One region of the Microbispora rosea genome, then DNA from elsewhere that is predicted to be linked to it. Evidence: riboswitches for the same ligand, from Rfam matches in the RefSeq annotation. Region 1 holds a riboswitch; the other holds the start of a gene.
The links. A riboswitch is a leader RNA that binds a small molecule or an ion and turns the genes downstream of it on or off. The one in region 1 is predicted to bind glycine.
Positions count from the first base shown of each region.

Region 2: linked by a shared signal. The riboswitch ahead of gcvT (glycine cleavage system aminomethyltransferase GcvT) and the one ahead of gcvP (aminomethyl-transferring glycine dehydrogenase) in region 1 are both predicted to bind glycine.

Region 1 covers NZ_JBITJO010000009.1:224,935-229,725, forward strand. Annotated here, with positions in the region: gene ACIBK1_RS31645 (hypothetical protein) at 1-129, opposite strand, end outside; gene ACIBK1_RS31650 (sensor histidine kinase) at 294-2,267, shown strand; gene ACIBK1_RS31655 (response regulator) at 2,264-2,959, shown strand; glycine riboswitch at 2,981-3,073, shown strand; gene gcvP (aminomethyl-transferring glycine dehydrogenase) at 3,255-4,791, shown strand, end outside.
Region 2 covers NZ_JBITJO010000004.1:113,734-118,524, forward strand. Annotated here, with positions in the region: gene ACIBK1_RS17810 (3-oxoacyl-ACP reductase) at 1-18, shown strand, start outside; gene ACIBK1_RS17815 (gamma-glutamyl-gamma-aminobutyrate hydrolase family protein) at 29-718, shown strand; gene ACIBK1_RS17820 (AfsR/SARP family transcriptional regulator) at 1,127-1,909, shown strand; glycine riboswitch at 1,968-2,065, shown strand; glycine riboswitch at 2,066-2,161, shown strand; gene gcvT (glycine cleavage system aminomethyltransferase GcvT) at 2,205-3,296, shown strand; gene gcvH (glycine cleavage system protein GcvH) at 3,293-3,685, shown strand; gene ACIBK1_RS17835 (L-serine ammonia-lyase) at 3,708-4,791, shown strand, end outside.

The sequences.
Region 1 (4,791 bases):
ATAGTTGAGGCCCATGCCGAGCATGGGGAGCGGGGCGACGACGGCGAGCAGCACCCGCCAGAAGCCGCGCACGTCCCGCGGCGGTTTCCGCGGGGTGGCGGCGGTGCGGGCGTCGGTGTCCGGCTGCATGATGATCCTCCGAGAATCCGGGAGTTGTCCGATCGAGTCCGAGGATGGGCGCGGACGGCTCCCTTCGTCGTGGGGGCGTGGTCCCGATTCCGGTCCCGTGCACCCCGTGATCCGGGAGCACGCTCCTATGGCCGATGGGAGCGCCGGGATCCGATGATGAGCGCATGGCAGTCAGGCGGGCCGGCCCGGTCGCGGTGCTCATCCTCACGGCCGTCGTGGTGGTGGCGGCGTGGGTGTCGTGGTTCCTCGGCGGGCTCACCTTCGCCGACGCGGCCGACGACTCCTACCTGCTGACCAACAGCGCGCAGGCGCTGACCTTCACCACGTTCGGCGCGCTGGTGCTCGCCCATCGCCCCGGGCACCGCATCGGGCTGCTGTTCGTGGCGTACGGCGCCTGCTACACGCTGAGCGTGGCCTGCCTCGGGCTGCTCACCGACGCGGTCGGGCTGCCGGAGGGGTGGGCGCGGGCGGTCGAGCTGTTCGGCATCACCGTGTGGATCCCGGCGCCGGCCGTCTGCCTTCCGCTGATCGTGCAGTTGTTCCCCGACGGCAGGCCGCTGTCGCGGCGCTGGCGGCCGCTGGCCGTCGCGACCCTCGTCGTCCTGCCGTTCACGCCCATCCTGACCCTGCCCGTGGCGGCCGGGCCGGCGGGGGACGGGCCGGCCACGGAGGAGCCGATGCTGCCCGTCATCGTGGGCGAGGTCGCCCAGCGGCTGATTCCGGTGTTCGCCGCCGTCGCCGCGCTGGTGCTGCTGGCCTCCCTCGGCGCGCTCGTCCTGCGCGTCCGCCGGTCCCGCGGGGTGCCGCGGCAGCAGCTGATGTGGCTGCTGTGGGCCGCGGGACTGTTCGCCGCGCTCAACGCGCAGCGGATCGTGACGACCGACGGGCCGGTGTTGTTCCTGCTGACCCTGCCGCTGATCCCGGCCGCGGCCACGGTGGCGATCCTGCGCCACGGGTTGTACGACATCGAGCTGATCGTCAACCGCTCGCTGGTGTACGGGGTGCTCACGCTCGGCGTCGTGCTGGCCTACCTGGGCATCGTCGCGGGGCTGTCCGCGCTGGCGCGGGACCGGCTGTCGGCCGCCCCGCTGATCGCGACCGCGGTTGTCGCTCTCGCCTTCGCGCCCGCCCGTTCGGCCGTGCAGTCCTTGGTGGACCGGGTCATGTACGGCCAGCGCCGCGATCCTGTGGCGGCCGCCGCCCGGGTCGGCCTGCGGCTCGGCGCCGGCCTGGACGGGGTGTTGCGAGCCGTGTGCGAGGCGCTGCGGCTGCCGTACGCTGCAGTCGCCTCCGACGGGCGGCTGGTCGCGACGTACGGCCGGTCACCGCGGCGGCGGCACACGGTGTCGCTGGAGGTGGCCGACGGGCCGCCCGCAGACCTGCTCGTCGGGCTGAGGGCGGGGGAGAGCCGGCTGTCCGGCGCCGACCGGCGCGCCCTGGAACTGCTGGCCGCCCCGGTCGGCCTGGCCCTGCAGGCGGTGCGCCTGTCCGAGCAACTGGGCGAGTCCCGCACGCGCATCGTGGCCGCGCGGGAGGAGGAACGCCGGCGGCTGCGCCGCGATCTGCACGACGGCCTCGGCACCGTGCTCACCGCGGTGACCCTCAAGGCCGACGCGGCCCACAACCTGCGTCACACTGATCCCGAGCGGAGCGCACGGCTCCTGCTCGACCTGCGCGCCGACCTGACCGCCGCGATCGCCGATATCCGCCGGCTCGTCTACAACCTGCGGCCGCCCGCCCTCGACGAGCTCGGACTGCTGGGCGCGCTCCGCCAGCGCGCCCACGACTCGTGGCGGCGCGAGCACGCCGGGTACGTGGTCACGATCGACGCCCCGGACGACCTGCCGCCGCTGCCCGCCGGGGTGGAGGTGGCCGCCTATCGCATCGCCACCGAGGCGGTCACCAACGCGCTGCGCCACGGCGGGGCGACGGCGTGCCGGGTCTCCCTGCGCGCCGACCACGCCGCCCTGCATGTGGAGGTGAGCGACGACGGCTCCGGGGGCGCCGGAGCGTGGCCGCACGGCGTCGGTCTGCGCTCCATGCACGAGCGGGCCGGCGAACTGGGCGGTACGCTCACCGCCGGCCCCACCGACCGCGGCGGCCGCGTCCACGCCCGCCTTCCACTGGAGCAGACATGAGCGCCGGGGAACCGATCAGGATCGTCGTCGTCGACGATCACCCGCTGATGCGGGAAGGCCTGCGTGCCCTGGTGACGTCGCTGCCGGACATCGAGGTGGTGGGCGAGGCCGGCGACGGCGACGCCGCCCGTCGTGAGGTGCAGCTCACGCGCCCCGACGTCGTGGTCATGGACCTGCACATGCCGGGCGTCAACGGGGTGGAGGCCACCAGGGCCATCGCGCGCGCGGTGCCCGCCACCCGGGTGCTCGTGCTCACGATGTTCGAGGACGACGAGTCGGTGTTCGCCGCGATGCGTGCCGGAGCCTTCGGATACCTGGTCAAGGGCGCGAAGCAGGAGGAGATCGTCCGGGCGGTCCGCTCTGTCGCGGCCGGACACGCCGTCTTCGGCCCGAGCGTGGCCCGCCGGATCATCGACTTCTTCGCCGCCGGGGCCTCTCGCGCGCCGGCCCCGGAGCCCTTTCCCGAGCTCACCGCCCGCGAACGGGAGGTCCTCGACCTCATCGCGGCCGGCCGGTCCAACGCGGCGATCGCCCGGCATCTGGCCATCAGCGGCAAGACCGTCAGCAACCACATCACCGCCATCTTCGCCAAGCTGGCGGTCGCCGACCGGGCCGAGGCCATCGTCCGCGCCCGCCGGGCCGGTCTCGGCGCCGATCTCGAGCAGGGTGCGAGTCGGGCCGATCCGGGGTAGCCGGTAGAGTGGAACGGCCGACGACCTCGTGCGGGAGAGACCCCTGATCTTCAAGGGGCGCCGAAGGAGCAAACCTCCCCGGAATCTCTCAGGCATCCGTACCGCACGGACGAGGCGACTCTGAAAAGCAGGCCCGCCGGCCAGGCGGTGCCTCACCGAAGGGGAAAGCCGGGCGCGACGGCCCGGTGAAGCTCTCAGGTCCGATGACAGAGGGGGAGACCGCTTCACGACCGCGGCGCCACACCGGGCGCCGGGCGGTCGCCGCAGGTCTCGAACCCGCCAGGAGGCCCCTGTCATGACCGATCGGTCCACGCTTCGCGATCTTTCCGCTCCGCCGTTCGCCACCCGTCACATCGGCCCCTCCGAGGCCGACCGCGGCCGGATGCTGGAGGTCGTCGGCTACGAGTCGGTGGCCGACCTGCTCGCCGTGGCCGTGCCCGAGGCCATCCGCACGCGCGGCCCGCTGAACCTGCCCGAGGCGGTGGGGGAGGCCGAGGCCCTGGCGGAACTGCGCGCCCTCGCCGGGCGCAACCGGGTGCTGACCTCGATGATCGGCCTCGGGTACCACGACACGATCACCCCGGGTGTCGTCCTCCGCAACGTGCTGGAGAACCCCGGCTGGTACACCGCGTACACGCCCTACCAGCCGGAGATCTCGCAGGGGCGGCTGGAGGCGCTGCTGAACTTCCAGACGGTCGTGTCGGACCTCACCGGCCTCGACGTCGCCGGCGCGTCCCTGCTCGACGAGGCGACGGCCGCCGCCGAGGCGATGACGCTGGCCCGGCGGGCGAGCAAGGTGAAGACCGACGTGTTCGTGGTGGACGCCGACGCGCTGCCGCAGACCAAGGCCGTGCTGGCGACCCGCGCCGAGCCGCTCGGCATCACGCTGGTGGAGTCCGACCTCGGCGGCGAGCTGCCCGAGTGCTTCGGGGTCCTCGTCCAGTATCCGGGCGCGAGCGGCCGGGTGGCGTCCTTCCGCGCGGTCGCCGAGCGGGCGCACGCCCAGGGGGCGCTGCTGGTGGCCTCGGCCGACCTGCTGGCGCTGACCCTGCTGGAGTCCCCGGGCGAGCAGGGCGCCGACATCGCCGTCGGCTCCTCCCAGCGCTTCGGCGTCCCGCTGGGCTACGGCGGCCCCCACGCGGCGTACATGGCCGTCCGCGAGGGCCTGCAGCGGCAGATGCCGGGCCGCCTGGTCGGCGTCTCGCTGGACGCCGACGGCCGCACGGCCTACCGGCTCGCCCTGCAGACCCGCGAGCAGCACATCCGGCGGGAGAAGGCCACCAGCAACATCTGCACCGCGCAGGTGCTGCTCGCCGTCATGGCGTCGATGTACGCCGTCTACCACGGTCCGGAGGGCCTGAAGAGGATCGCCCAGCGGGTGCACCGCCACGCGGCCGTCCTCGCCGCCGGGCTGCGCGAGGGCGGCGTGGAGGTCGTCCACGACGAGTTCTTCGACACCGTGCTCGCCCGCGTGCCCGGGCGGGCCGCCGAGGTCGTGGCAGCCGCCGCCGAGCGGGGCGTGAACCTGCGCCTGGCCGACGCCGACCACGTCGGCGTCGCCTGCGACGAGAAGACCACCACGGACCACCTGCGGGCCGTCTGGGCGGCGTTCGGCGCGTCCGGGCTCGTGGTCGAGGACCTCGACCGGGTGACCTCCGACGCCCTCCCGGCCGACCTGCAGCGGACCTCGGACTTCCTCACCCATCCCGTGTTCCACTCCCACCGGTCCGAGACGGCCATGCTGCGCTACCTGCGGCGGCTGCAGGACAAGGACATCGCGCTCGACCGCTCGATGATCCCGCTGGGCTCCTGCACGATGAAGCTCAACGCGA
Region 2 (4,791 bases), on a different contig from region 1:
TACGTCACTCCGCTGTAAGGGGGATGCCATGGCCCGTCCCGTGATCGGCGTGACGTGCTACGTCGAGCCGGCGAAGTTCACCGTCTGGGACATGCGGGCGGCGCTGCTGCCGTACATGTACGTCGACCACATCACGCGGGCGGGAGGCCAGCCGGTCATCCTGCCGCCGGCCGGAGAGCCCGCCGCGCTGGCCGGGCGGCTGGACGGGCTGATCATCGCGGGCGGGGGCGACATCGACCCCGCCCGCTACGGCGCGCCGCCCGCCGCGCAGACCGGATACGTCCGGGAGTTCCGCGACGAGGCGGAGTTCGGGCTGATGGAGGCCGCCCTGCGCACCGGCCTGCCGTTCCTCGGCATCTGCCGGGGTCTGCAGGTGCTCAACGTGGCGCTGGGCGGCACCCTCCACCAGCACCTGCCCGACGTGGTCGGCCACACCGCCCACTCCCCCGCCCCCGGGACGTTCGGCCGCCTCCCCGTACGGCTCTCGCCGGGCTTGGCCAAGATCTACGACGGCGAGGACCTCACGCCCGCCCACTACCATCACCAGGCGATCGACCGTCTGGCGGACGGGCTGGAGGTGACCGCCCGTTCGGACGACGGCACGATCGAGGCCGTCGAGGTCACGGGCGCGGCGTTCGCCCTGGCCGTCCAGTGGCACCCGGAGGCCGACGAGGACGGCCCGCTGTTCCACGCCCTCGTGGCCGCCGCCCGCCACTGAGAACCCGCCGCTGAGAACCGGTCATTTAGAACCGGTCGCTGAGAGCCGCGGCGGCCCGCTGAGCGTGGAATACGCACCTTCCGGGCCCTACGCCGCACGCGCGCCGATCATCCGGGTAATCGGGCGTCACGCTCCCTCACCGCCGCCATGGACGGCCGGCCAGAGCTTGATCTGTAACCGATTTCATTTGGGTTATCCGCGTATCCGCGCGTGCGAGGCCGGGCAATGCGGTGCACAGAGCGGCGTTTATGAGCGCCGGAGTGACCGACATAGAAACGGCATATTTTTGACGCAAGCCGCCGGAGAGAGATATGGTCAAATAGCGATCAAAGCCGCGTCGTCGGCGCGTTCACGCTGCTTTCGTGCGGGGGAACCGTGTTATACGCCGTGCTCGGACCGTTCCGGGCCATGAAACCCTCAGGGGACGCCATCGCCGGACTCGCCCCGAGGCACCGGCAGCTCCTCGCCTTGTTCCTGCTCAATCCGAATATCGCGGTTCACCGGGATCGGCTCATCGATCTGTTGTGGAATGGCCGTCCCACTAAATCGGCGCCGCGGAATCTTACCACCTACATCGCACAGGTGCGGCGGCGGCTCTCGCCGCGCGACCCCGACCTTTCTCCGCTGCACACCGTGGAGGGCGGGTACCTTCTTTCGGTGCCGCCGGGATCCGTGGATGCTGCAGTATTCAACCATTTCGCGGCGCAAGGCAGAATCGCTCGCGAGAATGGCGATTACCACAATGCGGCGAGGATGTTCGAGAACGCGCTGAGCCTGTGGCGGGGCGACGCCCTGCTCGCCATGAGACATGTCGACGCGCTCTCCGCGTGGGCCTATCGGCTCGACGAGGACCGTCGCGCGGTGACCGAGGACCTCTTCGACGTCAGGCTGGCACTCGGGCACCATCGCGAGATCGTCGGCGGCCTGGCTCAATGGGCGGGGCGCCACCCGCTGCGCGAACGGCCGCACCGGCAACTCATGCTGGCGCTGCACCGGTCGGGCCGCACCCACGACGCCTCGGCGTCCTACCAGCGACTGCGCCGCACCCTGGTCGACCGCCTCGGCATCGAGCCGTCCTCCGACACCCAGGCCCTCCACCAGCGGATCCTCACCGGCGACGACCTCCCGTCCACCCTCATGCGGCTCCGCGCGGCGCACCGGCCGCCGTGCGACTCCACCCACGGGCTGTGAGGGCGGTCCGGCCGGGTTACGGGGATGGCGGCGAACCACTAGGCTTGCAGCACACCAGTGATCCCGTGCGGGAGAGTGTCCTGGCATCCGGTCAGGGCCCCTGAAGGAGCAAGCCCTCCCCGCGAACCTCTCAAGGCAAAGGACCGTGCGGGCGAGGTGGCCTCTGGAAAGAAGGCCGTGAGGCCTCGCCGAAGGTGAAAGTCCGGTAAAGATCGGACGAAGCTCTCAGGCGCCGATGACAGAGGGGGAGGATGCCCGATAGTCAAAACGCAGCATCCGTCCTTCCGAGGTGCGCATGTCCCGATCCACCCCGCTCCGCGGTGTCCACGAAAGCCTGGGCGCGACCCTGACCGACTTCGCGGGCTGGCAGATGCCCCTGCGCTACGGCAGCGAGGCGGCCGAGCACAACGCGGTGCGCACGGCCGCGGGGCTGTTCGACCTGTCCCACATGGGGGAGATCTTCGTCGTCGGCGCGCAGGCGGGTGAGGCGCTCGACCACGCTCTCGTGGGGCACCTCAGCGTCCTCGCGCCCGGCCGCGCCCGCTACACCATGATCGTGAACGAGACCGGCGGCATCCTCGACGATCTCATCGTCTACCGCCTCGACGAGGACCAGTACATGGTCGTCGCCAACGCCTCCAACTACGCCCTCGTCGCCCGTGAGCTCGCCGACAGGGCCCGCGGCTACGACGCGCGGGTGACCGACAGGTCGGACGAGTACGCGCTGGTCGCGGTGCAGGGCCCGCGCGGCGCCGCGATCCTCACCGCGCTCACCGACGCCGACCTCGACGATCTGAAGTACTACGCCATCGTCCCCGGCGTCGTCGCGGGCACCCCCGCCCTGATCGCACGCACCGGATACACCGGTGAGGACGGCTTCGAACTCTTCGTGCCGAACGAGCACGCCGTGCCGCTGTGGAACGCCCTCGCCGAGGCGGGCGGGGACGCCGGGCTCGTCCCCGCCGGGCTGTCGGCCCGCGACACGCTGCGCCTGGAGGCCGGCATGCCGCTGTACGGCAACGAGCTGAGCGCGGCGATCACGCCGTTCGACGCGGGGCTCGGCCGGGTCGTCCGCTTCGACAAGCCCGGCGACTTCGTGGGTAAGGCCGCCCTCGAGAGGGCGGCGGAGAACGGCACCAAGCGGCGCCTGGTCGGGCTGGTGGCGCGCGGCCGGCGCGTGCCTCGCCACGGCTACTCCGTCACCCGCGAGGGCGCCGTCGTCGGCGAGGTGACCAGCGGGGCCCCGTCGCAGTCCCTCGGCCGCCCGATCGCCATGGCGTACGTCGACGAGGTCGCCTTGGAGAAGGGCGGCCTGGCCGTGGACATCCGGGGCAGCCAAGAACCGGTCGACGTCGTCGATCTGCCTTTCTACAGGAGGAGCAAGTGAGCACCATTCCGGACGACCTGAGCTACACCAAGGAACACGAGTGGGTGGCCGGGCTTGAGGACGGCCGCACCGTGACGGTGGGCATCACGGCGTACGCGGCCGAGCAGCTCGGCGACGTGGTTTACGTGGAGGTGCACTCCGAGGTCGGCGCGACCGTCGCGGCCGGCGACGCGGTCGGCGAGGTGGAGTCCACCAAGTCCGTGAGCGACATCTTCGCGCCTGTCGGCGGCGAGGTCGTCGAGATCAACACCGCCGTCGTGGACAACCCCTCGCTGGTCAACTCCGACCCGTACGGCGAGGGCTGGCTGTTCCGCGTGCGCGTGGAGGAGGAGCCGGACGACCTGCTGTCGGCGGCGGAGTACACCGCGCTGACCTCCGGCGAGTCCTGACAGGCCTGAGAGGCGACGGTCAATGGCGATCAGCGTCTTCGACCTGTTCAAGGTGGGGATCGGGCCGTCCAGCTCGCACACGGGCGGCCCGATGGCGGCGGCGCACAAGTTCGCCCGCGGGCTGCACCAGGACGGGCTGCTGGAGAAGGTGACCCGGGTCGAGGCCATCCTGTACGGCTCGCTCGGGCTCACCGGCAAGGGGCACGGCAGCGACAAGGCGGTCCTGCTCGGCCTGTCCGGCGACAAGCCCGAGCTGGTCGACGTCGACACCGTCGACGAACGGCTGGCGGCGATGCGGGCGAGCGGCACGGTCACGTTGTACGGCGTGCACGAGATCCCGTTCGTGGTCGGGGAGCACCTCGTCTTCGAGCGCAAGCTGTCGCTCCCCCACCACCCGAACGGCATGCGGTTCACGGCGTACGCCGACGACACGGTGCTGCGCGAGAAGGTCTACTACTCGGTCGGCGGCGGCTTCGTGGTGGACGAGAACGCCACCGGCGCCGACCGGATCAAACCCGACGACACCGTGCTGCCGTACGCCTTCACGACCGCACAGGAACTGCTCGCGCACTGCGCCGAGACCGGCCTGTCGATCTCCGGCCTGATGATGGAGAACGAGAAGGCCTTCGGCCGCACGGAGGAGGAGATCCGGACCCGCCTGCTGCACCTGTGGGCGGTGATGGCCGAGTGCGTACGGCGCGGCACCAGCCGCGAGGGCGTCCTGCCGGGCGGCCTCAAGGTGCGCCGCCGGGCCCACCAGCTCTACCGGCGGCTGCAGAGCGAGGCCGACGGGACCGATCCGCTGCGGGCGATGGACTGGGTCTCGCTGTTCGCGCTGGCCGTCAACGAGGAGAACGCCGCGGGCGGCCGGATCGTCACCGCGCCGACCAACGGCGCCGCCGGCATCGTCCCGGCCGTGCTGTCCTACTACATGCGCTTCCTCCCGGGCGCCGGCGAGGACGGCGTCATCCGCTTCCTGCTCACCGCGGGCGCGATCGGCGTGCTGTTCAAGGAGAACGCCTCCATCTCCGGCGCGGAGGTGGGCTGCCAGGGCGAGGTCGGCTCGGCCTGCTCGATGGCGGCGGCGGGCCTCACCGAAGCGCTCG